2 regions of the Variovorax sp. 350MFTsu5.1 genome follow, and region 2 is predicted to be linked to the other one. Evidence: predicted binding sites of a transcription regulator. Region 2 holds the regulator's gene; the other holds the start of a gene.

Region 1 (19,921 bases), 2.7 Mb from region 2:
AGGCCGACACGCGCTTCGGGGTATGAGGTTCGCCCCCAGGCTGCGCGCACTCCGCGTCGCTTCGCCAACCTCCTCGCCGGGGGGCAACACCTGAGGCCCGGCAAAGCCGGTTCCTCGGTGTTCCTTGAAAGGAAAGCGAGCTCTTCGTACATCCGCCGCGCGAAAGCACGGCAATTCTGAACAAATCAAATAAGGGGCTCATCTTGTATCTGGGACTCGACCTCGGCACGTCCGAGCTCAAGGCGCTCTTGCTCGCCGACGACCATCGCATCGTGGGCGTGGCCCGCGCGCCGCTCACGGTCGAACGGCCGCAGCCGTTGTGGTCGGAACAGGCGCCGCAGCAGTGGTGGCAGGCGCTCGAAGAAGTGATGCGTGCGCTCGGCAAGTCGCACCCCGAAGAACTCGCGGCGGTGCGCGCCATCGGCCTTTCGGGCCAGATGCACGGTGCCACGCTGATCGACGAAGCGGGCGAGGTGCTGCGCCCCGCGATCCTCTGGAACGATGGCCGCAGCGGCGCGCAATGCGAAGCGCTCGCGCGCGCCGTGCCCAGGCTCGGCGAGATCGCGGGCAACCTCGCGATGCCGGGTTTCACCGCGCCCAAGCTGCTGTGGGTGCGCGAGCACGAGCCCGAGATCTTCAGCCGCGTCGCCCGCGTGCTGCTGCCGAAGGACTGGCTGCGCTTCATGCTCAGCGGCGAGTCGGTCAGCGAGATGTCGGATGCGGCGGGCACGTTGTGGCTCGACGTGGGCGCGCGCGACTGGTCCGACGAGCTGCTCGCCGCCACGGGGCTGACGCGTGCCCACATGCCGAGGCTGGTCGAGGGCAGCGAAGTGTCGGCGCAGCTCAAGCCCGAACTGGCCGGGCGATGGGGCCTGCCCGATGGCGTCAAGATCGCCGGCGGTGCCGGCGACAACGCGGCGAGCGCGGTCGGCATGGGGCTGGTCGAGCCGGGGCAGGGCTTCGTGTCGCTAGGCACGTCGGGCGTGGTGTTCGCGTCGACCGACCGCTTCCTGCCGAACCCCGCACAGGCGATGCACGCCTTCTGCCACGCGCTGCCGAAGCGCTGGCACCAGATGTCGGTGATGCTCTCGGCCGCCAGCGCGGTGAGTTGGGCCGCCAAGACTTTCAGGTTTGCCGACGAGGCGGCGCTGCTCGAAGCTGCCGCAAGCGTTGCGCTGTCGCAGCGCGAACGCTGCCCGCTGTTCCTTCCGTACCTGTCGGGCGAGCGCTCGCCGCACAACAACCCCAACGCGCAGGGCGTGCTCTTCGGGCTCACGCATGCGCACGGGCCGGCGGAGATCGCCTATGCCGTGGTCGAGGGCGTGAGCTTCGGCCTGCGCGACGGCTTCGACACCCTGCGGCTGCCGCAAGACATGCCGATGCGCGAGATGGCGCTGGTCGGCGGCGGCGCGCGCAGTGTGTGGTGGGGGCAGTTGCTGGCCGACATCTTCCAGGTTCCGCTCACGCTCTATGCGGGCAGCGAGACTGGTGGGGCGCTGGGCGCGGCGCGGCTGGCCTGGCTGGCGAATGGGGGCGAGGTGGCAGAGGTGTGCACGCTGCCGCCAGTGAAGCAGAAGCTGGTTCCCTCGACCGAGGGGGCCGATGCCCGCAGGACGAGGCATACGCGCTTCCAGGCGCTCTACAAGGCGGTGCAGGCGCAATTCCAGTAGCAGAGCAATCACGACCGCCCATGAAAAAAGCCCGGCGCAAGCCGAGCTTTTTTCATTTCGCGAGACACCGCGGATCCGGCTCAGCCGGTCCGCAGGTGTCGCCCCCGGTAGGGGGAGGCGTAGCGGACACGAAGTGCCGCGCAGCCTGGGGGCGAGCAATTACATGCCCATGCCGCCCATGCCACCCATGCCACCCATGTCGGGCATGCCGCCGCCGGCAGGAGCGTCGTCCTTCGGAGCGTCAGCCACCATGGCTTCGGTCGTCAGCAGCAGCGAGGACACCGAAGCGGCGTTCTGCAGTGCGGTGCGGGTGACCTTCGTCGGGTCCAGGATGCCCAGCTCGAGCATGTCGCCGTACGTGTCGTTGGCGGCATTGAAGCCGTAGTTGCCCTTGCCGGCCAGAACCGCGTTCACCACCACCGAGGCTTCGCCGCCGGCGTTGTTCACGATTTCGCGCAGGGGAGCTTCGATGGCCTTCAGCACCAGCTTGATGCCGGCGTCTTGGTCGGCGTTGTCGCCCTTGACCTTGTCGCCCACGGCTTGCTTGGCACGCAGCAGAGCCACGCCGCCACCAGCCACGACGCCTTCTTCCACTGCAGCGCGGGTGGCGTGCAGGGCGTCTTCGACGCGAGCCTTCTTTTCCTTCATTTCGACTTCGGTGGCAGCGCCGACCTTGATCACGGCAACACCGCCGGCCAGTTTGGCCACGCGCTCTTGCAGCTTTTCACGGTCGTAGTCGCTGGTGGCTTCCTCGATCTGCACGCGGATCTGCTTCACGCGGGCTTCGATGTCCGGAGCAGCGCCCGAGCCGTCGATGATGATCGTGTTTTCCTTGCCCACTTCGATGCGCTTGGCCTGGCCCAGGTCGGCCAGGGTCACCTTCTCGAGGGTCAGGCCCACTTCTTCGGCGATGACCTTGCCGCCCGTCAGGATGGCGATGTCTTCCAGCATGGCCTTGCGGCGGTCGCCGAAGCCGGGAGCCTTGACGGCCACGACCTTCAGGATGCCGCGGATGGTGTTCACCACCAGCGTAGCCAGGGCTTCGCCTTCGACTTCTTCAGCGATGATCAGCAGCGGACGGCCGGCCTTGGCGACTTGCTCCAGCGTGGGCAGCAGGTCACGGATGTTGCTGATCTTCTTGTCGAACAGCAGGACGAACGGGTTGTCCAGGATCGCCGATTGCTTCTCGGGGTTGTTGATGAAGTAGGGCGACAGGTAGCCGCGGTCGAACTGCATGCCTTCGACGACGTCCAGTTCGCTGTCCAGCGACTTGCCGTCTTCCACGGTGATCACGCCTTCCTTGCCGACCTTGTCCATCGCGTCGGCGATGATCTTGCCGATGGTTTCGTCGCTGTTGGCCGAGATCGAGCCGACTTGAGCGATTTCCTTCGACGTGGTGGTGGGCTTCGAAGCCTTCTTCAGCTCTTCGACCAGGGCAGCAACTGCCTTGTCGATGCCGCGCTTCAGGTCCATCGGGTTGATGCCGGCGGCCACGTACTTGAAGCCTTCGCGAACGATGGCTTGAGCCAGCACGGTCGCGGTGGTGGTGCCGTCACCGGCGTTGTCGCTGGTCTTGGAGGCCACTTCCTTCACGAGCTGGGCGCCCATGTTCTGGAGCTTGTCCTTCAGTTCGATTTCCTTGGCGACCGACACGCCGTCCTTCGTGACGGTGGGGGCGCCGAACGAGCGCTCGAGCACCACGTTGCGGCCCTTGGGGCCCAGGGTCACCTTGACTGCGTTGGCGAGGATGTTCACACCCTCGACCATGCGTGCGCGGGCTTCGCCGCCGAAGACTACGTCTTTTGCTGCCATGTCTAATTACTCCGAATGGGGATCTGTTGAATTACTTCTCGACGACCGCGAACAGGTCGTCTTCCTTCATGACGAGCAGCTCGTCGCCGCCGACCTTGACGGTCTGGCCGCTGTACTTGCCGAACAGGACGCGGTCGCCGACCTTCACGGTCAGAGCTGCCAGTTCGCCCTTGTCGTTGCGCTTGCCCGGGCCCACGGCCAGGACTTCACCCTGATCGGGCTTCTCGGCGGCTGCGTCGGGGATCACGATGCCCGATGCGGTCTTGGTTTCGCTGTCAACACGCTTGACGATCACGCGATCGGCCAAAGGACGAAGTTTCATTGCATCTCCTGGATGTATGGATAAGAAACGGGTTTGTGGTCGGGCGCCGGACCGGAGGCCGGCAGCCCATCAGCTGGAAGCGAGGGCTGTTAGCACTCGTCAGCAGCGAGTGCTAATCATAAGGGCAATCGATGACGTTTCAAGGCTGGGCGGCCGCTGGCGCCAGTTCCGCAGTCAGGAAATCCGAAATCGCACGGCCGTGCTCTTTCTGTCGCCGATGCGGCAGGAGGTGGCTTCCGGAGGCCCGGGAGGGGCGGCAGGGAACCGGGGCCATCAGTCGATGCACGGATCGATGATTCAGGCCCGACGCCGACGCCGCTGCTCGCCAGGCCGGCAAGTCGCTCTTCGGGGCCAGGCAAGTGATGAGGCACGCGGGACGGCGCTCATGGGGCTGCTAATGGATTAGATCAATCAACGGCCCCGGCCCTATAAATCCCGGTTTTTCACCCGGCCTCGGGGCCGATGTCGAACTTGGCGGATCGAGCCGGTTTCCATGATTTTGCATTTGATTTTACGCAGGGCCGATGGCTCGCGCGGGCTGCGGGGAACGATGAGTTCGAGAAACGAGGCCCATCGCAGCCCGCCACCGAAAGACCCGCTCGCATGACCGCGTCCCATCGCTGCGATGCGATCGCGGTCGTCGACGACGACCCGCGCCTGCGGCAACTGGTCGGCGGCTATCTCTCCCAGGAGGGCTACGAGGTGTTCGAGGCCGAGAACGGCAGTGCGCTTTCGTCGATCCTGCAGCGCCGCGCCATCGACCTCATCGTGCTCGACGTGCTGCTGCCGGGCGAGGACGGCTTCTCGGTCTGCAGGCGCCTGCGCGCCACTGGCACGCGCACGCCGATCATCATGCTCAGCGCGAAGGCCGAGGACGCCGACAGGATCGCGGGCCTGACGATGGGCGCTGACGACTATGTCTGCAAGCCCTGCAATCCCCGGGAACTGCGTGCCCGCATCCAGGCGATCCTGCGGCGCAGCCCTCCGAAGGAGGAGCCCGGCGGGCCTTCGATCGCGAACGAGGTCGTGCGTTTCGGGCCTTTCGAATTCAACATGGGCACGCGCACGCTTCGCAGGGACGGGCGCATCCTCGGCATCACCACCGTGCAGATCGCGATTCTCAAGGTGCTCGTGCGGCACACGGGCCAGCCGATGTCGCGGGAGAAGCTCGCGCAGGTGGCGCGCGGGCGCGAACTCGGCGCCTTCGACCGCAGCCTGGACGTGCAGGTCTCCCGGTTGCGCAAGCTGCTGGAGGACGGGGCGTTTTCCTATATCCAGACGGTATGGGGCGTGGGCTACATGTTCGAGCCCAGCGGCAAGGATGGCGGCATCAGGTATCCGTCAGGGCCCGGCCACGCGGCCTCCTGGTAGCTCCGGGCTGCCTTGGCGCCGCTCAGAGCCTGGACAGCGGCACCTGAAGATCGGCAAGCTGCTCCGGCGTGACCTCGGTGCCGCGCTCGATGAGCCTTCGCGCAAACCGCAGATCGCGCGCCGCGTTCGGCCCCAGCGCGGCGGCGACCTTGCCGCCATCCAGGAAGAACACGACGAAGCTGTCGCTCTCCATGTCGCCGCGCACCACGGCGCGATGCCCCGGCGCCGGCATGCCGAATATCTGGAGGTTGATGCCGTACTGGTCGGACCAGAACCACGGAAGCGGCTGGTGATCGACCGCGATGCCCAGTGCGGAGCGCGCGGCCGCGATGCCCTGCTCCTGCGCGTTCTGCCACGACTCCAGCCGAATCCTCCGGCCGGCGCGCTCGCAGTGCCAGACGGCGACGTCGCCGGCGGCGAGGATGTCCGGGTCGGAGCTGCGGCATTGCGAGTCGACCACGATGCCGCCTTCGCACTGCAGGCCGGCCTCGCGCGCGAGCTCGTCGTTCGCGATCAGGCCGATGCCGGCCAGCACCACGTCGCATGCCAGCGTGCGTCCGTCGACGAGCGTGGCGATCAGGCCGTTGCCGTCCGCGCCTTGCGCCAGGCGCTCGATGCCCATGCCCAGTTCGACATGAACGCCATGCGAGGCGTGGAGCCGAAGCAGGTAGCCGGATATCTCAGGCGCAACGGTGCGCTCGCAGAGGCGCTGCATCGCTTCCACGACCGTGACCTCCAGCCCCTTCCTGCGGGCGGTCGAGGCCACTTCGAGCCCGATCCATCCGCCACCGATGACCAGCAGCCGCCTGCCCGGCATGAGCGCGGCTCCCAGCGCCGCGGCATCGTCGAGGTTGCGCAGCGTGAAGACGCCGGGCAGCTCCGACCCGGGAATGCCCAGCCGCCGGGCACGGCCACCGGTGCAGAGAATCAGTTTGTCGTAGCCGACGACGTCGCCGCCGCTCAGGTGCAGTCGCTTCGCCGCGCTGTCGATGCGCGTCGCGCTCACTCCCGGGCGCCAGTCCACGTTGAGCGCGCCGAAGGCTTCGGGCTTCTGCAGGCTGGTCGTCTCTGGAAGGGCTTCACCGGCGAGAACCGATTTCGACAGGGGAGGGCGCTCGTAGGGGCGATGCGCCTCGTCGCCGATCAGCACGATCCTGCCGCCGAAGCCTTCGCTGCGCAGTGTCTGCGCGGCCCATCCGCCGGCCTGGCCGGCGCCGACGATCGCGATCGTCTTTTCTTCAGCGCTCATGGTTCGTACCGTTGCAGATCAGCCCAGCGAAAGAAACACCCGCCCGCCCTCGATCTTCACGGGATAGGAGCGGATCGCTTCGGTCACAGGCGCGCAGGTGGGCTTGCCGCTGCGCACGTCGAACTTGCCCTGGTGCAGCGGGCACTCGATCTCGTGCCCTTCGAGAAAGCCTTCGCACAGGCGGGCATGCCCGTGGGTGCAGATGTTGTCGGTGGCGTAGACGTTGCCTTCGACGCTGTAGAGCGCGACTTCATTGCCACCCACGAGGACGGCGATCACGTCGTCCGCCGGTACGTCGTCGACCGCGGCGGCGTCGGTCCATTGCAGCTCACTCATGGCGGTCCTCAGATCGGATAGATGACGGAGTTCGGGATCATTTCGCTGTCGTAGATGACCTGGCGCGAGGCGAACTTCAGGCCCTCCTCGGTGCGCACCACCACGTCGATGTAGCGGCCCACGCTGAAGACGCTCGAAAGCTCCGAGAGCTTGGTGCGGAAGACCGCGTAGTTGGCCTCCGACTCGATGCGCCCCGGCTCGGCCTTCAGCACCACGGGTGCGCCCACCACGTGGCGCTGGTAGTACGGGTCGTGGAAGAGGGTCTCGCGGATGCCGTAGACACGATCCTTCAGCATGCCCTTGCTCTCGAAGGAGAGCGTGGCGAGAGGAAAGCCGCGCTCGTGGTTCTCGCGCGGCTGCAGCCGGTAGACGCAGTCTTCCGTGAAGAACTCTGGCCACAGTTCCCACTGGCTGGAGCTCACGGCCTGGGCGTAGCGGGCGTAGAGCTGCGAAAGCTCGAAGTACTCCTGGAAGTCCATCGCTCAAGCCTCCATCACCTTGCGCCAGTACTCGTACATGCCCCGGATCAGCGTCTCGGTGACCATGTGGTCCGTATCGCCGACCTCGCGGCCGCCGAGTTCGGCGAGCGTGCGGTGGAATGGCTTCTGCTCGAAGCCCTTCTGCGAGAGCTCGATCACCTCGCCGTCGTCGGCCGACACGAAACCCGCGGGGCCGAAGAGGTTGGCCTGGCGCAGCCGGCGCTGCGTCATCTCCTCGGTGTCGTCCTCGAAGCCGAAGTGCGTCCAGACGAAGTCGAAGGCGCCGGGACCGCTGGGCTGGATGTGCCGCGTCGAGACGCTGTTGACCTGCTGCTGCAGGATTACGCTCGGGAAGAGCGTCATCATCACCGCCGTCGGCCCGCCCCACCAGGGCTCGGGCACGATGTCGAGGAATCGCGGGTCGTTGAGCTGCATGCTTTCCTTGAAGCTCGACACCTGGGTCACCTGGTCTGCCTTGCCGCTCGCGCCGCGCGTGGAGATCATGGCGGCGTGGCGGTGGTGCCGGTCCATCTTCAGCTCCGACTTGTTGTCCGCGCGCCAGAGCCCGAAGGTCACGAACCAGGTGTGCAGCAGGCCCGGGTGGTACGGGTCCTTGATGTTCTCCTGCATGAGCTTCCAGTTGCCCGGAATGCGCTGGCGGTTGTAGCCGAGGATGGTGAGCTTGCGGCCGTTGAAGAGCCGGTCGAAGTAGCCCAGGATCTCCGGGCCCATGAAGTCCTCGAGCGATTCGACCTCGGGGTCGAAGGCCGCGAAGACCACGCCGCCGCGCCGGGCCACCTTGAGCTTGTTGAGGCCGTGCTCGGCCGGCTTGAAGTCGGCCGGCATGCCGCCGTTGACCTTGCCGTCCTGCTTCACGCCGCGGCGGAAGGGCACGCCCTGCAGGTCGCCTGCGAGCGTGTAGTTCCATTGGTGGTAGGGGCAGGTGAAGCCGCCTTCCTTGCGGTTGCCGTGCCGCTCGCGGCAGAACTGCATGCCGCGATGGGCGCACACGTTCTCGACCACGCTGATGGAGTCTTCCGCATCGCGCACCATGATCACCGAGCGCTCGCCCACCACCGTGCGCTTGAAGTCGCCGACCGCCGGAATCTCGGCCTCCAGGCCGACGTAGCTCCAGTGGCCGCGATAGAAGAAGCGCTCCAGCTCCTGGCGGTGCAGGTCGGCCTCGGTGTAGGCCATGAAGGGGATGCGGCTGGTGCCCTGGCTCTCCCAGTGGATCTTCTGGGGGAAGACCGCCGATGCGGTGTCGTCCATTCTTGTGTCTCCTTGGCCGCCCGGTGGAGGGCGGCGTTCGTCTCTCGTGGGTGCGTCGATGATCCGCATTCGGGCGTCATCGCTCAATAGAATGTGATCAATAGTTCATATTGATTTCAAGAATGTGAGAGGCCGGCGATGGAGCTGAAGGACATCGATCTCAACCTCCTGGTCGTCTTCCAGCAGCTGCTCGTCGACCGCCGGGTCTCCAAGGTGGCCAGCAGCCTCGGTCTCTCGCAGCCGGGCGTGAGCAACGCGCTGGCGCGGCTGCGCAAGCTCACCGACGATCCGCTCTTCCTGCGCACGCCCAACGGCATGGAGCCCACGCCCTATGCGCAGCAGCTCGCGGAGCCGACGGCGCGCGCGCTGCAGGTCATCCACGCGGCGATGAACCAGAAGGCCTCGTTCGATCCGGCCACGTCGAAGCGCGCCTTCACCGTCGGCATGACGGACATCGGCGAGATCTACTTCCTGCCCAGGCTGATGAAGGAGATCGCGCGCGTCGCGCCCAACGTGTCGCTGAGCACCGTGCGCAACACGGCGGTGAACCTGCAGGACGAGATAGAGGCCGGCCACGTCAGCCTCGCGATCGGCCTGCTGCCGCAGCTGAAGGCGGGCTACTTCCAGCGCAGGCTCTTCAGGCAGAACTATGTGTGCATGTTCAGGCGCGGCCATCCGCTGGACGGCAGGAAGAAGGTGACGCTCGACGACTTCTCCGCCGCCGATCACGTCGTGGTGGTTTCGGACGGCACCGGCCACGGCAAGGCCGACGAATTCCTCGACCGCAAGAAGATCACGCGCAAGGTGGTGTTGACCGTGCCGCACTACGTGGCCGTGGGGCACATCCTGCACGACTCCGACCTCGTCGCGACCGTGCCCGAGAGACTCGCGCAGGCACTGGCGGGGCCCTTCGACCTGTCCTACGTGCGGCATCCGGCGAAGCTGCCGGAGATCGCGATCAACCTGTTCTGGCACGGCCGCTTCCACAAGGACCCAGCTATCGCGTGGCTGCGCTCGCTGATCATCGGGCTCTATGGCGAGGGCGGGCCGGGCTGAGGAGCGGGCTTCGCCGCTGCTACAGCTGGTCGGTGGGTACGAACCACGAGAAAAGCAGCAGTTGCAGCCGGGTCAGCATGCTCGAGTCGGGTTCGCTGTCGAGCACCTCGTTGTCGACGTCGCCGGTACCGACCCACTGCACGCTCTGGCCGTCGGGCTTGAGGGTGACGCGGTACACGCCCTCGATGTCGTCGAGCTGGTAGGCGAAGAGCAGGGCCTGGGTCAGGTCGAAGCTGCGCACGCGCACGCCGAACTCGGTGTTCAGGCGGGCGGAGCGCGGGTCGAGGTTCATGGAGCCGAGCAGCACCCACTGCCGGTCGACCAGCGCCAGCTTGGCATGCAGCCGCCCGCGCGCCTTCTTCAGCAGGGTGCGGAACTGGTCGCTGCGCTTCAACTGCTGCGTGCTCACCTCGTACAGTTTCACGCCGAGCTTGAGCATGTCGACGCGGTAGCGGTTGTAGTTGATGTTGACCAGCGGCTCGTCGCTGTCGGCCAGCGAGTTGGTGATGACGGTGATGTTCACGCCATGCTCGCGGCCCATGCGGATGCGCTCCATGCCCTCGTCGCCCGGAATGAAGTAGGGCGAGATCACGACCACGCTCGAACGGGCCGTGGCCAGCATCTCGTGAAAGCGCTGCGCGAGCGGCTCGACCGGGTGGGCCATCACGCCCAGCGCCTTGTTGGGGCTGTCCGCGGAGGCGTGGGCCTCGGCGCGCATCCATTTCGCCTCGTCGATGTCGGCAAGCTGCGCGCCCAGTGGCGGATCGCCGAGCAGGTCGGAAAACGGCAGCGGGTCGGGCGGCGGCGCGTGGGCGTGGGAGGTCGCTTCCTCGAAATCGGCCTTCAGCGCCTGCGGCGTGCGGCTGGAACCGGCCACCCGCTGCAGCGGGTAGACCACGTCGCTGTTCCAGTAGGTGTCGAAGATGGCGGCGGATTCGGGCACCACGGGGCCGGCCAGCAGCAGCTCGAAATCGATGAAGTTCGCGCTCTCGCTGCGCAGGAAGTACTCGTCGGCGAGGTTGCGGCCACCCGCGATGGCCATGGCACCGTCGGCCACGAACAGCTTGTTGTGCATGCGGTGGTTGAGCCGGCGGAAGTCGGAGAAGAACTCCAGCCAGCGCCCGGACGAATGGTCGCGCGCATTCACGAAGGGGTTGAAGAGCCGCACCTCGACGTTGGGCTCGGCTGCGAGGCCGAGCAGCAGGCGGTCCATGCCTGCCGTGTAGAAGTCGTCGAGCAGCAGCCGCACGCGCACGCCGCGGCGGGCGGCGTTGCGCATCTCGCGAAGCAGCAGGCGGCCGGTCTTGTCGTTGCCGAGCTGGTAGGTCTGGATGTCGAGCGACGACTTCGCACGTCGCATCAGCTCGAGCCGCGCGTCGAGCGCGAAGGAGGCCTCGATCAGCGGCCGCATGCTGCTAAGGCCGTCGGACGGGGTGTTGAGGCTGATGGCCGCGCGGCCCAGTTCGGTGGCCGGCGAGGCGGGGATGGCCAGCGTGGGCGGCTCGGGCGTGCGCGGCGGCAGGCCGGCGCAGCCGGTGAGCGCGGCGACCGCCACGAGCGCCATCAGCCGCAGAGCCGGACCGCGCAATGCGGGAAACAGAAGGGCGATGAGCTTGAGCATGAAGGCTGCCAACGCACGGTGAGCGTGCGGGCGGCATCGTAGCCGTTTCGCCTTCGCGCAGAAGACGCAATTTCGCAACGCAACGCCCTTCATTGAAGGCGGTGATTCGGGAAGGCGGAAATTTGTCACGCATAAAATGCGAATCGTTCTTATTAATTTGTAGAGGAGCGGAGCGGGAATGAAGAGGTTGGTGGCGCGGCGCAAGGCTGCATCGGTGCTGGCGGGATGCCTGGCGATCTACACACAGCACCAGGTGCTGGCCCAGACGACGAATGCAGCCTCGCTGCCGGAAGTGCGGGTCGATGCCGGGGCCGAGACGGCGACCACGCCCGTTATCGGCTACCGAGCGAAGAACGCCGTCACTGCCACCAAGACCGACACGCCGCTTGCCGAGACGCCGCAGTCCGTCACGGTGGTCACGCGCGACCAGATGGTCGACCAGGGCGCGACCAACCTGCAGGACGCGCTCACCTACGCCGCGGGCGTGCGTTCCGACGCCTACGGCATCGATTCCCGTTCCGACAGCTTCCTGGTGCGTGGCAGCGAACCGACCATCTACCTCGACGGCCTGCAGACCTACTCCTCCGGCTGGTACACCGCCACCGCACGCCCCGACCCCTACACCCTGGAGCGCCTCGAAGTGCTGCGCGGGCCCTCTGGGATGCTCTTCGGAGCGGGCACCGCGGGCGGCGTGGTCAACATGGTCAGCAAGCGGCCCCAGCAGGAGGCCTACCGCGAGGTCGGCGTGCAGTTCGGCTCCTTCGGCCGCAAGCAGATCCAGGCCGACCTGACCGGCCCCCTGACGGCGGACGGCGACTGGTCGTACCGGCTGGTGGCGCTGCACCGCAAGTCCGACACGCAGGTCGACTACGTTCCCGACGACCGCTCCCTCATCATGCCGTCGCTCACCTGGCGGCCGAACGCCGCCACGTCGCTGACGCTGCAGGCCCTGTGGCAGAAGGACAAGACCGGCAGCACCTCCCAGTTCTTCCCGTGGCAGGGCACGATCCTGCCGAACATCAATGGCCCGTTGCCGTCGAGCCGCTTCATCGGCGAGCCGGGCGACGGCTACGACACCGAGCGCAAGACCTTCGGCTGGCTGTTCGAGCACAAGTTCGGCGACCGGTGGACCTTCCGGCAGAACTTCCGCGCGTCGCGCACCTTCAACGACTCGCACTACCACTACGCCGATTCGTTCTCCGAGCCCGGCGGCTGGTCGCTCGACCCGGTCGGCCAGCGCCTGCTCGGCCGCTACAACGACAAGTCGCTGGCCTGGACCAGCATGGCCGGCATCGACAACCACGTCGAAGGCCATTTCGACACAGGCGCGGTGCGCCACACGCTGCTCGTGGGGGCCGAGTACTCCCGCCAGCGCCAGGACAAGACCGAAGGCTCGGTCTACAGCACCATCGACGCCTATGCACCGGTCTACGGCCTCGGCTACGTGCCGGTCACCGAGCTGACGCGCAAGCCCCGCACCACGCAGCGCAATGCCGGCATCTACGTGCAGGACCAGATGAAGTGGAACAACTGGATCTTCGTTGCCGGGCTGCGCCATGACCGCAGCACCGCCGGCACGGCGGGCAGTGCTTCTGAAACGACGAGCGCCACGTCGCGCCGCCTGGGCGTGATGTACGCGCTGCCCTCCGGCTGGTCGCCTTACCTGAGCTACACCGAATCCTTCACCCCGCAGGCAGGCACCGACGCCGACGGCAAGCTGTTGAAGCCGTTGCGCGGCGAACAGGTGGAAGCCGGAGTCAAGTACCAGCCCCAGGGTTCGGCGACGAGCTTCACGGCCTCGGTGTACTCGCTGAAGGAAAAGAACCGCACCGTCTTCGACAGCACCAATCCGAACTATGGCCGGCAGGTCGACGCGACGAAGAACAAGGGCGTGGAGTTCGAGCTCAAGACCACCCTGGCGCGCGACTTCGACCTCGTCGCCAACTACACCTACATCGACGTCGACCACAAGCTCACCGACACGCCGCGCAACCAGGTGTCGGTGTGGGGCAAGTACCGCTTCTCGATCGCGGGCGTGCCGGGCTTCTCGGCCGGCGCCGGCGTGCGCTACATGAGCGGCTTCCGCGACGTCGAGGGCACCGGCGCAGGCCCGTACGTGCCTTCGGTCGCACTGCTCGACCTGATGCTCGCCTACGAGTCGGCCAAGTGGCGCTACGCCCTGAACATCAACAACGCCACCGACAAGACCTACTTCAGCACCTGCCTCGCGCGCGGCGACTGCTGGTACGGCGCGCGCCGCAACATCGTCGCCAGCGCGACCTACCGTTTCTAGAACCCCTTCCTCGATAGAACAGCCACGACATGAACAGCAGAAAGATCAAGACCTGGGCCTGGGTGCACAAGTGGAGCAGCCTCGTGTGCACCGTCTTCATGCTGCTGCTGTGCATCACCGGGCTGCCGCTGATCTTCCACCACGAGATCGGCCACCTGCTGGGCACCGAGGTCGAGGCGCCGAAGATGCCGGCGGACACGCCGCGCGTCAGCCTCGACCGCGTGCTCGAGGTCGCGAAGGCCAGGCACCCCGACCGCGTGGTGCAGTTCGCCTCGCAGCCCGAGGACGATGACGGCCTGTGGTTCGTCACGCTCACGCCCACGCCGGCGCCCACGGACGACTTCAAGTCGGTCGCGGTCGACGCGCGCACGGGCGAGGTGCTCGCGCAGCCCAAGTTCGACGAGGGCTTCATGTACGTGATGTTCAAGCTGCACGTCGACCTCTTCGCGGGTCTGCCGGGCAAGCTGTTCCTCGGGTTCATGGGCCTGCTGCTGCTGGTGGCCGTGGTCTCGGGCGTGGTGCTGTATTCGCCCTTCATGCGCAAGCTCGACTTCGGCACGGTGCGGCGCGAGAAGCGTCCGCGCCTGAAGTGGCTCGACCTGCACAACCTGCTGGGCATCGTCACGCTGGTGTGGGTGTTCGTGGTGGGCGCCACCGGCATGATCAACACCTGGGCCGACCTGGTCATCAAGTACTGGCAGTACGACCAGCTCAGCGCGCTGCTGACGCCTTACAAGAACGAGCCCGTCGTGGCGGTGAACGACCGCGCCTCGGTGCAGCGCTCGATGGAAGCCGCGATCCAGGCGACGCCCGGCATGAAGCTGTCGTTCATCGCGTTCCCGGGCACGTCGTTCTCGAGCCCGCACCACACGACCTTCTTCCTGCGCGGCAACGAACCATTCACGTCGAAGCTCTTCCAGCCGGTACTGGTCGACGCCAAGACGGCGGAGGTGACCGCATCGCCCAAGCTGCCCTGGTACCTGTGGGCGCTGCTGGTGTCGCAGCCGCTGCACTTCGGCGACTACGGCGGCATGCCGATGCAGATCATCTGGGCACTGCTCGACATCGCGACCATCATCGTGCTGGGCAGCGGCCTGTACCTGTGGCTCAAGCGCGGCAACACCGCGCCGGCGGCCTCGAGGAAGGTGCAGGAACACGAAGAGAGGAAGCCCGAGCACGTCGGCGTCTCGCAACCCGAGCCGGCACCGGCGATGAAGGCGCAGGCATGAAGCCGCAGCACCATCATCACGGCTTCTGGCAGATGTGGGGCTGGCCCATCGTGCTGGGCGTGCTCACCACCTTCGGCCTGATCTCGGCGCTCTTCAGCGACGGCGGCCTGGGCGACGTCCTGGCCTGGATCGCGCTGGGCATCCCGTGCGTGGTGTGCGTCTGGTACGGCTGGTGCAGGAAGCGGGCCGAGAAGGCCGGCGAGTCCTAGTTTTCCCTGAGAGTCGCGCCACCGCGACACGCGCGGCCGGCGCGCCAAAGCAGAATCGGCGCGATGAAGAACCTCGCGCCCGTTGCCTTCACCGCCGCCGGCCTCCTCCTTCTGCTCGCCGCGCCGCCGGCCGCGCGGGCGCAGCAGGATCAGCCCGCCGCCGGCCCGGGCCCCGGCAGCAACGCCCCGAGCCTGCGCGAGATCACCGTATCCGTTCCCCGAGGCGAGGTCGCACCCTTCAACGTGCCCGGCTCGGTCGACCGCGTCGATGGCGACGAGATGCGCGACAGCCGCCTGCAGGTCAACCTGTCCGAAGGCCTCGGCGCGGTGCCGGGCCTGCAGGTGCAGAACCGACTGAACTACGCGCAGGACCTGCAGCTTTCCATCCGCGGCTTCGGTGCGCGCTCGACCTTCGGCGTGCGCGGCGTGCGCCTCTACGTCGACGGCATCCCCGCGACCCTGCCCGACGGGCAGGGCCAGACATCGAACATCGACATCGGCTCGCTGGACCGCGTCGAAGTGCTGCGCGGACCGTTCTCCGCCCTCTATGGCAACTCCTCCGGCGGCGTGGTGCAGGCCTTCACCGCCTCGGGCGAGGGGCCGCCGCGCCTGTCGTATTCGCTCGCGGGCGGCAGCTTCGGCACCTGGCGGCAGTCGTTGAAGCTCAGCGGATCGCAGGGCGCGGTGGACTACCTGCTCGACGCGAGCCGCTTCCACACCGATGGCTGGCGCGAGCACAGCGCCGCGAAGCGCGACATCGCCAACGGCAAGCTCGGCATCGCGCTGGACAACGGCGACAGGCTCACGCTGGTGTTCAACAGCGTGCGCATAGCCGCGCAGGACCCGCTGGGCCTCACCGCCGACCAGTACGCCCTGGCGCCGCGCAACGCGCCGCTGGCCACGCAGTACGACACGCGCAAGACGGTCGAGCAGACGCAGGCCGGCCTGCTCTACGAGCACCGCATCGACGCCACGCAGGGGCTGCGGCTCATGGTCTACGGCGGCCAGCGCAAGACCGTGCAGTTCCAGTCGATCCCGCCGTCGGCGCAGCAGAACCCGCTGCACGCGGGCGGCGTGATCGATCTTTCGCGCCAGTACGGCGGTGTCGACCTGCGCTGGAACGCCGCGCTCACCCTGGCCGGCCGGCCCTTCGACATCGTGGCCGGCCTGGGCTACGACAGCCTGCACGAAAAGCGCCGGGGCTACGAGAACTACCTCGGGCCGGTGTCGGCTCCCGTGCTCGGCGTGCGGGGGCGGCTGCGGCGCAACGAACTCAACGAGGCCAGGAACCTCGACCCGTACGCGCAGGCCACATGGCGGCTCACCGACCGCTGGACGCTCGAGGCCGGCGTGCGCCGCAGCAGCGTGCACTTCGACTCGCAGGACCGCTACATCGTCGGCACCAACCGCGACGACAGCGGCAGCGCGCGCTACAGCAAGACCCTGCCGGTGGCCTCCCTGCGCTACCAGGCGACGCAGGACCTGGCGCTGTACGGCTCCATCGGGCGCGGCTTCGAGACGCCTACGCTGAACGAGCTTTCCTACCGCGCCAACGGCGCGAGCGGCCTCAATTTCGCGCTGCGCCCGTCGGTCAACGAAAGCATCGAGATCGGCGCCAAGGCGCGGCTCGCCGGCGGCCTGCTCACGGCAGCGCTGTTCCAGACCCGCACGCGCGACGAGATCGTGACCGACACCAACGTCGGCGGCCGCGCCACCTTCCAGAACGCGGGCCGCACGAAGCGCAACGGCCTCGAACTGGGCTGGCAGCACGAGACAGCGAACCACTGGCGCACGCAACTGGCCTACACGTGGCTGGACGCGACCTATCGCGACGCTTTCTGCTCGCCGTCTCCGTGCGGCACCGCGAACACCGTGGCTGCGGGCAACCGCATTCCTGGCATCGCGCGGCAGTCGCTGTTCGCGTCGCTGGGCTGGGTGCCGCCCGAGGGCTGGCGCGCCGGCATCGAGATGCGCGCGCTCGGGCGCATCCAGGCCAACGACGCCAACACGGCGAGCGCGCCGGGCTACGCCGTGGCGGCGGTGTATGCGGGCTACCTGAAGAAGTGGGAGCGCTGGGAGTTCAACGCCTTCGCGCGCGTCGACAACCTGTTCGACCGGCGCTACGTGGGCTCGGTGATCGTCAACGAAGGCAACGGCCGCTACTACGAGCCGGCGCCGGGCCGCAACTGGACGGTGGGGCTGAGCGGCGCCTACCGCTTCTGACGCCCCACCATCTTTTTCTCTTGCTTACTTGAGGCCGGCTGCCGCGCGCAGTGCGGCGGCCTGGGTGGTCGCTTCCCAGGTGAACTCGGGCTCCTCGCGGCCGAAGTGGCCGTAGGCGGCGGTCTTCTGGTAGATCGGGCGCAGCAGGTCGAGCATCTGGATGATGCCCTTCGGACGCAGGTCGAAATGCTCGCGCACCAGTTCGGCGATCTTCTCGTCGGGGATGACGCCCGTGCCTTCGGTGTAGACCGTGATGTTCATCGGCTGTGCCACGCCGATGGCGTAGGCCACCTGGATCTGGCACTGGCGCGCCAGGCCGGCGGCCACGATGTTCTTGGCGACGTAGCGCGCGGCGTAGGCGGCCGAGCGGTCGACCTTCGACGGGTCCTTGCCCGAGAACGCGCCGCCGCCGTGCGGGCAGGCGCCGCCGTAGGTGTCGACGATGATCTTGCGGCCGGTGAGGCCGCAGTCACCCTGCGGGCCGCCGATGACGAAGCGGCCGGTCGGGTTGATCAGGTAGCGCGTGTCCTTCAGCCACTCCTTGGGCAGCACCGGCTTGATGATCTCCTCGATGATGGCTTCGTTGAACGATGCCTTCATCTTGGTGGGCGTCTCGCTCTGGTCGGGGCTGTGCTGGGTGGAGAGCACCACGGTGTCGATGCTGTGGGGCTTGCCATCGACATAGCGCATCGTCACCTGGCTCTTGGCGTCGGGACGCAGGAAGGGCAGGCGGCCGTCCTTGCGCAGCTGGGCCTGGCGCTCGACGAGGCGGTGCGCGTAGTAGATGGGCGCGGGCATCAGCTCGGGCGTTTCGTCGCAGGCGTAGCCGAACATCAGGCCCTGGTCGCCGGCGCCGGTGTTCAGGTGGTCGTCGCTCGCGTGGTCCACCCCCTGGGCGATGTCGTTGGACTGCTTGTCGTAGCAGACCATCACGGCGCAGCCCTTGTAGTCGATGCCGTAGTCGGTGTTGTCGTAGCCGATGCGCTTGATGGTGTCGCGCGCGACCTGGATGTAGTCGACGTGCGCGTTGGTGGTGATCTCGCCGGCCAGCACGACCAGGCCGGTGTTGGTCAGCGTCTCGGCTGCCACTCGGCTGCGGGGGTCCTGCTCGAAGATCGCGTCCAGGATGGCGTCCGAGATCTGGTCGGCGACCTTGTCGGGGTGGCCTTCGGAGACGGATTCGGACGTGAAGAGGAAGTCGTTCGCCATTTGTTCAAAACTCCTTGATTTGACTTGGCGCGTTGCCAACTCTGCGGAGCTCTGGCGAACGCTTTAGCAGATGCCGATTTCTCGGCCCGGCACAATCGCATTGCTGCGCTTGTGTTTGTCGCCCTGCAAGTTGTTCCGTAACTCGGCGACAATTTGCATTCTATTCGAGCCGCGCAATACCATGCGCGCGCGTCCGTGTTTTGACTCCCTCCCGTATTCGATGATCACCCTGTTCCGCCTGCTTGCCCGCGTGCCGATGCCGCTGATGCATCGGTTCGGTGCATTGCTGGGCTGGCTGGTCTGGTGGAGCGCACCCGGCTATCGCCGCCGCTTCAAGGCCAATGCAGAGAGCGCGGGCTTCGGCCCCGAGCAATACCGCCCGGCCATCGCCGCCGCTGGCAAGATGGCGTCCGAGCTGCCATGGCTCTGGCTGCGTCCGCATGGACAGACCGTGCTGAACCGCGTGGTGCGCTGGGAAGGCGTCGAAGCCTTCGAGGCGGCCATGCAGGCGAAGAAGGGCGTGATCCTGGTCGCGCCGCATCTCGGCAGCTGGGAGATGTGCGGCCAGGCCATCGGCGAGCGCTTTCTGCCGACCTACGGGCCGATCACCGCGCTGTTTCGCCCCGCGCGCAAGAAATGGATGGCCGACCTGATTGCCGCCGGCTCGCGCGACAGGCCCGGCCTGCAGACCCTGCCCACCAACAACACCGGCGTGCGCGGCCTGATCCGCACGCTGCGCAGCGGCGGCTACACCGGCATCCTGCCCGACCAGGTGCCTCCGCTGGGGCAGGGCGTGTGGGCGCCCTTCCTCGGCCGGCCCGCCTACACCATGACCCTTCTTCCCCGACTCGCGCAGCAGACCGGCGCGGCCTGCTTTTTGAGCGTGTGCGAACGCCTGCCGCGTGGCGCGGGCTACGTGATCCGCTTCGAGCCCATCGTCGGCACCGCGCTGACCGACCCGTCCGCTCCCATCGAGGATGCCGCTGCCGCGATGAACGATGCCATCGGCCGCCTCATCCACAGCCTGCCGGGCCAGTACGTCTGGGACTACGCCCGCTACAAGGAACCGCGCGCCGAGCGCGTGGTCGCCGCCGCAGGGGAAGCTGCATGAGCCTCGGTTCCCGACTCGGCATCGGCTTCATGCGCGTGATCGCGCCGCTGCCGCTGCCCGTGGTGCGCGGTTTCGGCGCGTTCCTCGGGCGCATCCTGCACACCGTGGCGGTACCACGGCGGCGCGTGGTCGACACCAACCTGGCGGTCTGCTTCCCCGATAAATCGGAAGCCGAGCGGCGCGCCATCGCGCGCGAGACATTCGTCTACGTGGCGCAGTCCTGGCTCGATCGTGGCTGGCTCTGGCATGCGCCAGAGAAGACGGTGGCGAGCCGGCTCAAGGTAGTGGGCGCGGCCTCGGAGATCCGCGAGATCGCCGAGGGCGATGCGCCGATGATCCTCTTCGCGCCGCACTTCTACGGCCTCGACGCGGCGGCCACCGCGCTCACCATGCACACCGCGCGCCCCTCGGCCACGATCTACACGACGCAGCGCGATCCGATGATCGACGCCTGGATCC
Region 2 (10,660 bases):
TGGTGGGGTATGCGAGGGTTTCGACGAATGAACAGGAAACACGGATGCAGCTCGATGCCCTGCGGGGTGCTGGCGTGCGTCGCATCTACGCCGAGAAGACCAGCGGGGTAGGGCCTCGCCCTGAGTTGCATAAGGCCCTAGCTTCGCTCCAGCCGGGGTACACGTTGGTTGTCTACAAGCTCGACAGGTTGGCGCGCAGCTTGAAGGATCTGCTTCAGCTACTCGACAGGCTTAAGGTCGCGGGTTGCTCGGTCAAGTCGCTCACAGAGCCGATTGACACGTCTTCTGCCATGGGTGAATTCGTCCTTCAGATTCTCGGTGCGGTGGCGCAGTTGGAGCGCGCCATCATTCGTGAACGGTGCGAGGCTGGGAGATTAGCTGCTCGTGCGAGGGGGGTTCAGTTTGGGCGTCAGCCTCTGGTGACAGGTGACGCTGCCGAGGTGGTCCGGATGCTTTACTCGGCAGGCTTCACGCTCATGGAGGTGGCCTTGATGTTGGGCGTTTCGCCCACTGCGGTGCGCTCTGCGTTGGTTCGGGGCGGCGTGACTCGGCGAGGTTGGGGTGGGGCAAGGTATCGCAGGCTGAGCTAGGCTTTTCGTCTTCTTCCGAGTTTTTCAAAGTACAACACTAAAATCTTGCAATGCTGGACGACCGTGCCAAGTTGCTGCTCAAGACGCTCGTCGAGCGCTACATAGCCGATGGGCAGCCCGTCGGGTCGCGTACGCTGTCGCGCTCCTCGGGGCTCGATCTGTCGCCGGCGACCATCCGCAACGTCATGTCCGACCTGGAGGCGCTGGGGCTGATCGCCAGCCCGCACACCTCGGCCGGGCGCATTCCCACGCACCGCGGCTATCGCCTCTTCGTCGACACCATGCTGACGGCACAGCGCGAGCAGATGACCGCGCCCAGCCTCGCGCCCGACCAGCCGCAGAAGGTGATCGCCAATGCGGCGCACCTGCTGTCGAACATGTCGCAGTTCGTGGGCGTGGTGATGGCGCCGCGGCGCGCGTCGGTGTTCAAGCAGATCGAGTTCCTGCGGCTGTCGGAGCGGCGCTTGCTGGTGATCATCGTCTCGCCCGATGGCGACGTGCAGAACAGGGTGATCTTTCCGGAGGCCGACTACTCGCAGTCGCAGCTGGTCGAGGCCTCGAACTACATCAACGCGAACTATGCGGGGCTGACCATCGAGCAGGTGCGCGACCGGCTGCAGTCCGAGATAGAAAAGCTGCGCGGCGAGATCGCCACCCTGATGCAGGCGGCAGTGCAGGTCAGCTCGGAAGTGCTGACCGAGGCGCAGGAGGACGACGTCGTCATTTCCGGTGAGCGCAACCTGCTGGCGGTGAGCGATTTCTCCAGCGACATGGGGCAACTGCGCCGCGCCTTCGAACTCTTCGAGCAGAAGGCCCAGTTGATGCGGCTGCTCGACGTATCCAGCAAGGCCGAGGGCGTGCGCATCTTCATCGGCGGCGAGAGCCAGGTGGTGCCGTTCGAGGAGCTCTCCATCGTCAGCGCCAACTACGAGGTCGACGGGGAAGTCGTGGGTACGCTCGGCGTGATCGGACCGACTCGCATGCCGTATGAGCGCATGATCCAGATCGTCGACATCACGTCGCGCCTGGTGACCAATGCGCTGAGCCATCGCAAGTAGGCCCGGTTGCGCGAATAGAATCGTGCCGCGTGGGCCGTTAGCTCAGTTGGTTAGAGCAGCGGACTCATAATCCGTTGGTCGCTGGTTCAAGCCCAGCACGGCCTACCACCCTCCCTTCGGCGATTCGATATTGCAACGTCTTGCCATGCTTTCGGGGAGCAGCCAAAAATCAGGCTATAATCGAAAGCTTCGCGGCTGTAGCTCAGCTGGATAGAGTACTTGGCTACGAACCAAGGGGTCGTGGGTTCGATTCCTGCCAGCCGCACCATCTTGAAAATGCCCGGAAGATTCGTCTTCCGGGCATTTTTCTTTTTTAGTCTTTCGCTCCAATTAACCCGAATAGTTCGAGAATGGCCATTAAAGCGGGCTATAATCGCAAGCTGTGCGGCTGTAGCTCAGCTGGATAGAGTACTTGGCTACGAACCAAGGGGTCGTGGGTTCGATTCCTGCCAGCCGCACCACTATAAAGAAAGCCCGCAACGCGAGTTGCGGGCTTTTTTCTTTTGGAGGTTTGGCGTGAACAAGGCATTCACCAAGGAAACGGATTCCGACGCAGACGACGACGGCGCCGACGGTGCCTCGCCTCCGCTTCCTGCGGGCGGCAAGAACTACATCACCCCCGAAGGCTACGCGCGCCTGCGCGACGAGCTGCTGCAGCTGATGGACGAGGAGCGCCCGAAGATCGTCGAGACCGTCCATTGGGCCGCCAAGAACGGCGACCGCTCGGAGAACGGCGACTACCTCTACGGCAAGAAGCGCCTGCGCGAGATCGACCGGCGCATCCGCTTCCTCACCAAGCGGCTCGAAATCGCGGAGGTCACCGATCCGTCGGTGCACCATGGCCGCGATCAGGTCTTCTTCGGCGCCACCGTCCTCTATGCCGACGAGACCGGCGATGAACGCAGCGTGACGATCCTCGGCATCGACGAAGCGGAAAGCGCGAAGTCGCAGGTCAGCTGGATCTCGCCGATCGCCCGGGCGCTGCTGAAGTCGCGCGAAGGCGATGTCGTGAAGCTGGTGACGCCCGGCGGGGCGCACGATGTCGAGATCCTGTCCGTGAGCTACCCGGCGCCGCGCCCGGCCGGAGCTTCGTAGCCCGGCAGGGCCATCGGGTCAGGGCGCGGGAATCGTCCTGGAAGCGGTCAGCACCGATGCCGTGCGCCGCGCCGCCCGCAGCACCGCATCCAGATGCGCACGGTCGCGCACCGCGATCACGAAGCGCAGATCCGTCGAATCCTGCGGAGTCTCGTCGGCCATTTCCACGTGCGTGATGTCGGCTTCCGCATCGGCCAGCGTCGCCGCGACGCGCGCCAGCACGCCCTTGTCGTTGCGCACGGTGATGACAACCCCGGTCTCGAACGCACGCGTGGGCTCGTCCGCCCACTCGACGGCGAAGAAGCGTTCGCTGTCCTTGTGGCGCAGCCGCTGGCCGACGCCGCATTCTTCCGTGTGCACCACCAGGCCTTCGCCATGGCCGAGATACCCGACGATCGAGTCGCCGGGAATCGGCCTGCAGCACAGCGCAAAGCGCACCGACGAGTTCTCGCTGCCGTCCAGCGTGACCGCGCCCTGCGACACCGTTTCGTGCGAGATGAAGCGCTCGCGGCTCAGCAGCAGCGCGTCGGGCCGCTCGCCCAGTTCGGTCAGCATCGCTACCAGCCGCTTGGCGACGATGCTTGCGATGCGCTTGCCCAGGCCGATATCGGTCAGCAACTCGGAGCGCGTGCGGTTGCCGGTGAAGCGCAGCAGCTTCTCCCACAGCGCCTGGTGCTCTTCGTCTTCCTCGGGCAGCTTGCTCAGCCCCTCGGCGCGCAGCGCCTGAGCGAGCAGCTTTTCGCCCAGCCCTTCGGACTCGGCATGCGCCAGCGTCTTCAGGTAGTGGCGGATCTTCGAGCGCGCGCGGCCGGTGCGCACGAAGCCCAGCCAAGCCGGATTGGGCGTGGAAACCGGCGCGGTGATCACTTCGACCACGTCGCCGTTCTTGAGCTCGGTGCGCAGGGGCACCTGGTCGCCGTTGATGCGGGCAGCCGAGGTGTGGTCGCCGATGTTGCTGTGGATGGCGTAGGCGAAGTCGACCACCGTCGCCCCGCGCGGCAGCGCCATGATCTGGCTCTTGGGCGTGAAGACGTAGACCGCGTCGGGAAACAGGTCGACCTTGACATGGTCCCAGAACTCGGCCGCGTCGCGCGTCTCGTCCTGGATGTCGAGCAGCGACTGCAGCCACTTGGTGCCCAGCCGGTCGTTGCTGGCCGCATTCGGCTCGGCCGCCTTGTAGAGCCAGTGGGCGGCCACGCCCGATTCGGCCACCACGTGCATGGCCTCGGTGCGCAGCTGGAACTCGACGCTCACGCCGGCCGGCCCCACGAGCGTGGTGTGCAGCGACTGGTAGCCGTTGAGCTTGGCGATCGCGATGTGGTCCTTGAACTTGCCCGGCAGGGGCTTGTACATCTGGTGCAGGATGCCGAGCCCGGTGTAGCAGGCGATCACGTTCGGCACGATCAGGCGGAAGCCGTAGATGTCGGTCACCTGGGCGAAGCTCAGGTGCTTTTCTTCCATCTTGCGGTAGATGGAGTAGAGCGTTTTCTCGCGGCCGGCGATCCGCAGCGTCATCCCGGCGGCGGAAAAGGCGGCCTCGACCTCCTTCTGCACTTTCTGGATCAGGTCTCGCCGGCGCCCGCGGGCCTTGGCTACGGCCTTGGACAGCGTCGCATAACGCCACGGTTTCAGATGCCGGAACGACAGCTCCTGCAGCTCGCGGTAGGTCTGGTTCAGCCCCAGTCGGTGCGCGATGGGCGCGTAGATGTCGAGCGTTTCGCGCGAGATCCGGCCCCACTTCTCACGCGGCGCATCGGCCAGCGTGCGCATGTTGTGCGTGCGGTCCGCCAGCTTGACCAGGATGACGCGCACGTCGCGCGCCATGGCCAGAAGCATCTTGCGGAAGGACTCGGCCTGGTTTTCCTCGCGGGTGTTGAACTGCAGCTTGTCGAGCTTGGTGAGCCCGTCGACCAGTTCGGCGACCGGGGCGCCGAAGCGCTCGATGAGCTCGGGCTTGGTGACACCGCAGTCTTCGATGGCGTCGTGCAGCAGGGCGGCCATCAGCGCCTGCGCGTCGAGCTTCCATTCGGCGCACTGCGCCGCCACGGCGATCGGGTGGGTGATATACGGCTCGCCGCTGTTGCGCAGCTGCCCCAGGTGCGCCTCGTCCGCGAAGCGGTAGGCGCGGCGGACCAGTTCGGTGTCTTCGGGGCTCAGGTAGTCCAGGCGAGCGGTGAGTGCGGCGAAGCTCGCTGCGGCCGCATTCAGCGCCGCCGGGCTCGGCTTCGGCGTGCCTTTGGGGGCATGGGACTGAGATTTGGCGACCGCGCTCATGCCTACCACTTTAGCGTGACCGATGTGTGCACGCGTCCGGACATAAAAAAAGCACCGCTTTGCGGTGCCTTTTCGTTGCAGGGCTGCGTCAGATCAGCCCGGCACCTTCTTGAGCATTTCGAGGCCGATCTTGCCTTCGGCGATCTCGCGCAGGGCGGTCACTGCCGGCTTGTTCTTGCTCTCGATCTTGGGTGCGTGGCCCTGGCTCAGCATGCGCGCACGGTAGGTGGCGGCCAGGACGAGCTGGAAGCGGTTCGGAATGTTGACGAGACAATCTTCGACGGTGATGCGGGCCATGATGAGGATCTTTCGGTCGGTCTGGTGAGCGGCGGGCTCGGAAATCAGGGGATGTTCAGTGCGGCGAAGGTGTCGGCACGCGCTCGGCGTTGTGCGGAATACCGAAGCCGCTGAGCGTGGACGATCGCCTTGAGATCGAAAAGTGCCCGCTCAAATAACTCGTTGATTATAACGAAGTCGAATTGCCCGGCCTGGGCCATCTCTTCGGCAGCGTTCTTCAGGCGCAATTCGATGACCGAGGCGCTGTCTTCCCCGCGCCGTTCGAGCCGGGAGCGCAGTTCTTCCCAGCTGGGCGGCAGGATGAAGATCATGACCGCATTGGCGAAGGTCTTGCGGATCTGCAACGCGCCCTGGAAGTCGATTTCCAGAATCACGTCGGCCCCCTGGGCGATGCGGTCCTCGACGGCCTTCTTCGAGGTGCCGTAGCGGTGGCCGTGCACATGGGCCCACTCCACGAAGCCGTCGGCCGCGATCATGGCGTCGAACTCCGTCGGCGAGGCAAAAAAGTATTCGCGGCCGTGCTTTTCCTGTCCGCGCGGCGACCGGGTCGTGTGCGACACCGAAGGCTGCACCGCCGAATCGAGTTCCATCAGCGCCTTCACCAGGCTCGACTTGCCCGCGCCGCTGGGCGCCGCCACCACGAAGATATTGCCGGGGTAGTCCATTCTCTCGCTCGTCTTCGTCGTCATTCGATGTTCTGGACCTGCTCGCGCATCTGCTCGATCAGAACCTTCATGTCCACGCCGATGCGCGTGAGTTCCAGCGCCGCAGACTTCGAGCCCAGGGTGTTGGCCTCGCGGTGCAGCTCCTGGATCAGGAAGTCGAGGCGCTTGCCGATCTCGCCGCCCTTCTTGAGCAGGCGCTCGATCTCGTCGAGATGCGAGTTCAGCCGGGTGAGCTCTTCCGCCACGTCGATGCGGATGGCGAACGCGGTCGCTTCGGTCAGTGCACGGTCTTGAGCAGCCTCGGGCGGCGTGCCGCCCGTTCCGGCGCTCAGGCCCATGGCTTCCTGCCAGCGCTCCAGGAACCGGGTGCGTTGCTGTTCGACCAGCTGCGGAACCAGCGGACCGGCCTGCTGCACCAGGGTGCGCAGTTGCGCGAGGTGGGCTTCGAGCATCTTGGCCAGCCGGGCGCCTTCGCGCTGGCGGGCCGAGATCAGGCCTTCGAGCGCCTTGCCTGTCACGTCGAGCAGGTCGGGGCCCCAATCGCCGCGCGTGGCGCTGTCGCCGCCGGCCAGGCGCAGCACGTCGGCCACGCTGAGTTCGCGTGCGCCCGGCAGCCATGCCTTGATGCTGTCCTGCACGCCATTGAGCCGCTGCAGCAGCTTGACGGAGGGTTCGACCACGCCCGAGGAAGAGGTGCTTTCGATGGCGGCGCGCACTTCGACCTTGCCGCGCTTGAGCTTGGCCGTGAGCAGTTCGCGCAGGGCGGTTTCGTGCTGACGGAGTTCTTCCGGCAGCTTGAAGGTGAGATCGAGGAAGCGGCTGTTGACCGAGCGGATTTCAACCCCGAGCCGGCCCGCGGCGGAAGGCCGTGCTTCGGCTTCGGAGTGGCTGCCTGCGGGCCCGTTCTGGCCGCTGGCGTAGCCGGTCATGCTGTAAACTGGCATTGCGCCTCACTGTGGTTTTGCTTGCATGCTCCGAGGCGCCGGCACGGCGTTCGCTTGCCGCACCATCGCCTTCGGGCGAAACTCCCGGATTATGTCAAAGGTCAAGCCTACGCCCCTGCCGCCCGATACGGTCATTGGTGGTTACCGCGTTGTACGCCGGCTTTCCGCGGGCGGTTTCGGGGTCGTCTACCTCGCCATCGATTCCAGCGGCCAGCAGGTGGCCATCAAGGAATATCTGCCGTCGTCGCTGGCCACGCGGGGTCCGGGCGAGCTTGCGCCACAGGTGCCGCCGGAGAAACTGTCGCTGTACCGGCTGGGCCTGAAGAGCTTCTTCGAGGAAGGGCGCTCGCTGGCGCAGATCTCGCACGCGTCGGTGGTCAGCGTGCTCAATTTCTTCCGCGAGAACGAGACCGTCTACATGGTCATGAATTACCTGGAGGGCGCGACCCTGCAGGATTTCGTGGTCACGGCGCGTGACCTGAAGAAGCAGAAGGTGTTCCGCGAGTCGACCATCCGTTCGCTCTTCGACGAGATCCTGCGCGGCCTGCGCATCGTCCACCAGTACAAGATGCTGCACCTGGACATCAAGCCGGCCAACATCTTCGTCACCGACGACGACCGCGCCGTGCTCATCGACTTCGGCGCCGCGCGCGAAGTGCTCAGCAAGGAAGGCATCTTCATCCGCCCGATGTACACCCCAGGCTTCGCCGCCCCCGAGATGTACCGGCGCGATTCGTCCATGGGCCCCTGGACCGACATCTACGCCATCGGCGCCTGCATCTACGCCTGCATGCAGGGCTATCCGCCCAACGACGCGCCCCGTCGCATCGAAAAAGACCGCCTCAGCCTGTCGCTCTCGCGGCTGCGCGGCGTCTACTCCGACAACCTGATCGAAGTGGTCGAGTGGTGCATGTCGCTCGACCCGCTGTCGCGCCCGCAGTCGGTCTTCGCGCTGCAGAAGGAGCTCAGCCGCGAGGGCGAGCGCCGCTACACCAAGCTCACGGTGGGCGAGAAAGTGCGCCTGTCGATCGACAACATCCGCTCCTTCGACAAGAAGGCCCTGCCCAAGGCTGCCGCGCCGACCACGCGCCCTGCATGACATCATGAAATTCTCCGTCTTCCAGGTCAGCCGCAAGGGCGGGCGTCTCAAGAACGAAGACCGCATGGGCTATTGCTACACGCGGGAATCGGGGTTGTTCGTGCTGGCCGACGGCATGGGAGGCCACCCGGAAGGCGAAGTGGCGGCGCAGCTCGCGCTGCAGACCATTGCCGCGCTCTACCAGCGCGAGGCGCGCCCGATGGTGAAGGACGTGAAATCCTTCCTCGCCGAATCGGCCATGGCTGCGCATCAGCAGATCATGCGCTACGCGAGCCACAAGGCCATGCTCGACACGCCGCGCACCACCGTCGTCGCGGCCGTGCTCCAGAACAACGCCGCCACCTGGATGCATTGCGGCGATTCGCGCCTGTACGTCGTGCGCGACGGCCGCCTGCTGGTGCGCACGCGCGACCATTCGCACGCCGAACGCCCGAAGCCGCACGGCTCCGACATGCCCGTCAACCGCAACCTGCTGCTGACCTGCCTGGGCTCGCCGACCACGCCGCTCTTCGACGTTTCGGTGCCGCTGCAGCTGCAGCGCGGCGACCGCATCATGCTGTGCTCGGACGGCGTCTGGGGCGTGCTCGACGACGAACTCATCGTGCACACGCTTTCCTCCGGCAAGCCCGTGTCCGACGCTGCCCCCGACCTCGCCGAGATGGCCCTGCGCAAGGGCGGCTCCCACAGCGACAACGTCACGCTCATCGCGCTCGAATGGGAAATGCCCGACAGCGCGGACGACCGCAGCGGCGTTTCCACCGAGACCATCGAGGACGGCGTCTTCGCCTCGACCATCCAGGCCGGCATGCCCTCCGACAACGAGATCGACGACCTCGACGAGGACGCCATCGAGCGCTCCATCGCCGAGATCAACGAAGCCATCCGCAGATCGGCGGCGCGCAAGACCTGAGCGCGGCCTTCTTTCTTTTTTCTTTTCCGGTTCCCGAACAATGACTGCTTTCACACGAAGCGGCGGCCGCGCCGCCGACCAGCTGCGCCCGGTGTGCATCACCCGCGGTTTCACCATCCACGCCGAAGGCTCCGTGCTCATCGAGTTCGGCCAGACCCGCGTGCTGTGCACCGCCTCCGTCGAGGAAAAAGTGCCGCCGCACAAGAAGGGCAGCGGCGAAGGCTGGGTCACGGCCGAATACGGCATGCTGCCGCGCGCCACCCACACCCGCAGCAGCCGCGAGGCCGCCAAGGGCAAGCAGACCGGCCGCACGCAGGAAATCCAGCGTCTCATCGGCCGCTCGATGCGCGCCGTGTTCGATCTCGCCGCGCTCGGCGAACGCACCATCCACCTCGACTGCGACGTGCTGCAGGCCGACGGCGGCACGCGCACCGCGGCCATCACGGGCGCCTTCGTCGCCGCGCAGGACGCCGTCAACAAGCTGCTGGCCTCGGGCGCCATTGCCGCATCGCCCATCAAGGGGCACGTGGCGGCCATCTCGGTCGGCATCGTCGGCGGTACGCCGCTGCTCGACCTGGAATACACCGAAGACTCGGCCTGCGACACCGACATGAACGTCGTCATGACGGGCGCCGGCCATTTCGTCGAAGTGCAGGGCACGGCCGAAGGCGTGGCCTTCACGCGCGAAGAAATGAACATCCTGCTCGGCCTGGCCGAGAAGGGCATCGGCGAACTCGTGGAACTGCAGAAGCAGGCACTGCTCTCCAACTGACGCATCCACTGGCGAATTCATGAAACTGGTTCTGGCTTCCAACAACGCGGGCAAGCTCGCCGAACTCCAGCAACTGTTCGCGGAGCTCGCCGTCACCCTCGTGCCGCAGTCGGCGCTGGGGGTAAGCGAGGCTGAAGAACCCTTCCGTACCTTCGTCGAGAACGCGCTGACCAAGGCGCGCCATGCCAGCGCCGCCACCGGCCTGCCGGCCATCGCCGACGACGCCGGCCTGTGCGTCGATGCCTTCGGCGGCCTGCCGGGCGTCGACACCGCCTACTACGCCACGCAGTTCGGCTACGCCAAGGGCGACGCCAACAACGTGAAGGCCCTGCTCGAGCAGCTCGACGGCGTCGCCAACCGTCGCGCCGCGCTCGTCAGCACGCTGGTCGCGCTGCGCAGCCACGACGACCCCGAGCCGCTCATCGCCGTGGGCCGCGTGGTCGGCGAGATCGCGCCCGCGCCCATCGGCGACAACGGCTTCGGCTTCGACCCCGTCATGTACCTGCCGTCCTTCGGCAAGACCTTCGCGCAGCTGACGCCCGAGGTGAAGAACGCCAACAGCCACCGCGGCCGCGCGGCACAGGCCATGCTGGTGCTGATGCGCGAGCGCTGGTTCTGACCGGCGGTCGATAGATGGCTACCACCTTCCCGATTCAGCCGGCGCAGCCCGCCGGCGCGCAGCACGCCAACGACGTCCTGCACTGGATGCGCCCCGGCCCGCTGCAGCTCAGCGCGCTGCCGCCGCTGTCGCTGTACATCCACCTGCCGTGGTGCCTGCGCAAGTGCCCGTACTGCGACTTCAATTCGCACGAGTGGCGCGCCGCCAGCGAGGCCGACATCGACGGCATTCCCGAGACCGCCTACATCGACGCGCTTGTCGCCGACCTCGACGCTGCCTTGCCGCTCATCTGGGGCCGCAGCGTCCACACCATCTTCATCGGCGGCGGCACGCCCAG

Evidence for each region. Region 2 encodes HrcA, which represses chaperone genes, less so after heat shock. Its sites were predicted from a motif close to TTAGCACTCNNNNNNNNNGAGTGCTAA; they were not measured.
Region 1: the regulator HrcA is predicted to act here: its motif matches at 3,894-3,920, upstream of ABL843_RS06110 (co-chaperone GroES).

Annotation. Positions count from the first base shown of each region.
Region 1 covers NZ_CP157620.1:1,408,030-1,427,950, forward strand. Annotated here, with positions in the region: gene ABL843_RS06095 (AraC family transcriptional regulator) at 1-26, shown strand, start outside; gene xylB (xylulokinase) at 204-1,670, shown strand; gene groL (chaperonin GroEL) at 1,830-3,482, opposite strand; gene ABL843_RS06110 (co-chaperone GroES) at 3,514-3,804, opposite strand; gene ABL843_RS06115 (response regulator) at 4,408-5,175, shown strand; gene ABL843_RS06120 (NAD(P)/FAD-dependent oxidoreductase) at 5,198-6,424, opposite strand; gene ABL843_RS06125 (non-heme iron oxygenase ferredoxin subunit) at 6,443-6,760, opposite strand; gene ABL843_RS06130 (aromatic-ring-hydroxylating dioxygenase subunit beta) at 6,769-7,239, opposite strand; gene ABL843_RS06135 (aromatic ring-hydroxylating dioxygenase subunit alpha) at 7,243-8,511, opposite strand; gene ABL843_RS06140 (LysR family transcriptional regulator) at 8,650-9,567, shown strand; gene ABL843_RS06145 (phospholipase D family protein) at 9,587-11,188, opposite strand; gene ABL843_RS06150 (TonB-dependent siderophore receptor) at 11,367-13,481, shown strand; gene ABL843_RS06155 (PepSY-associated TM helix domain-containing protein) at 13,511-14,710, shown strand; gene ABL843_RS06160 (hypothetical protein) at 14,707-14,919, shown strand; gene ABL843_RS06165 (TonB-dependent receptor family protein) at 14,983-17,142, shown strand; gene metK (methionine adenosyltransferase) at 17,167-18,351, opposite strand; gene ABL843_RS06175 (lysophospholipid acyltransferase family protein) at 18,572-19,462, shown strand; gene ABL843_RS06180 (lipid A biosynthesis acyltransferase) at 19,459-19,921, shown strand, end outside.
Region 2 covers NZ_CP157620.1:5,611,787-5,622,446, reverse strand. Annotated here, with positions in the region: gene ABL843_RS25615 (recombinase family protein) at 45-590, shown strand; gene hrcA (heat-inducible transcriptional repressor HrcA) at 641-1,648, shown strand; tRNA gene ABL843_RS25605 (tRNA-Ile) at 1,680-1,756, shown strand; tRNA gene ABL843_RS25600 (tRNA-Arg) at 1,840-1,916, shown strand; tRNA gene ABL843_RS25595 (tRNA-Arg) at 2,033-2,109, shown strand; gene greB (transcription elongation factor GreB) at 2,165-2,743, shown strand; gene ABL843_RS25585 (RelA/SpoT family protein) at 2,762-5,017, opposite strand; gene rpoZ (DNA-directed RNA polymerase subunit omega) at 5,111-5,314, opposite strand; gene gmk (guanylate kinase) at 5,359-5,979, opposite strand; gene ABL843_RS25570 (YicC/YloC family endoribonuclease) at 6,000-6,923, opposite strand; gene ABL843_RS25565 (serine/threonine protein kinase) at 7,015-8,022, shown strand; gene ABL843_RS25560 (PP2C family protein-serine/threonine phosphatase) at 8,027-8,932, shown strand; gene rph (ribonuclease PH) at 8,973-9,704, shown strand; gene rdgB (RdgB/HAM1 family non-canonical purine NTP pyrophosphatase) at 9,724-10,323, shown strand; gene hemW (radical SAM family heme chaperone HemW) at 10,338-10,660, shown strand, end outside.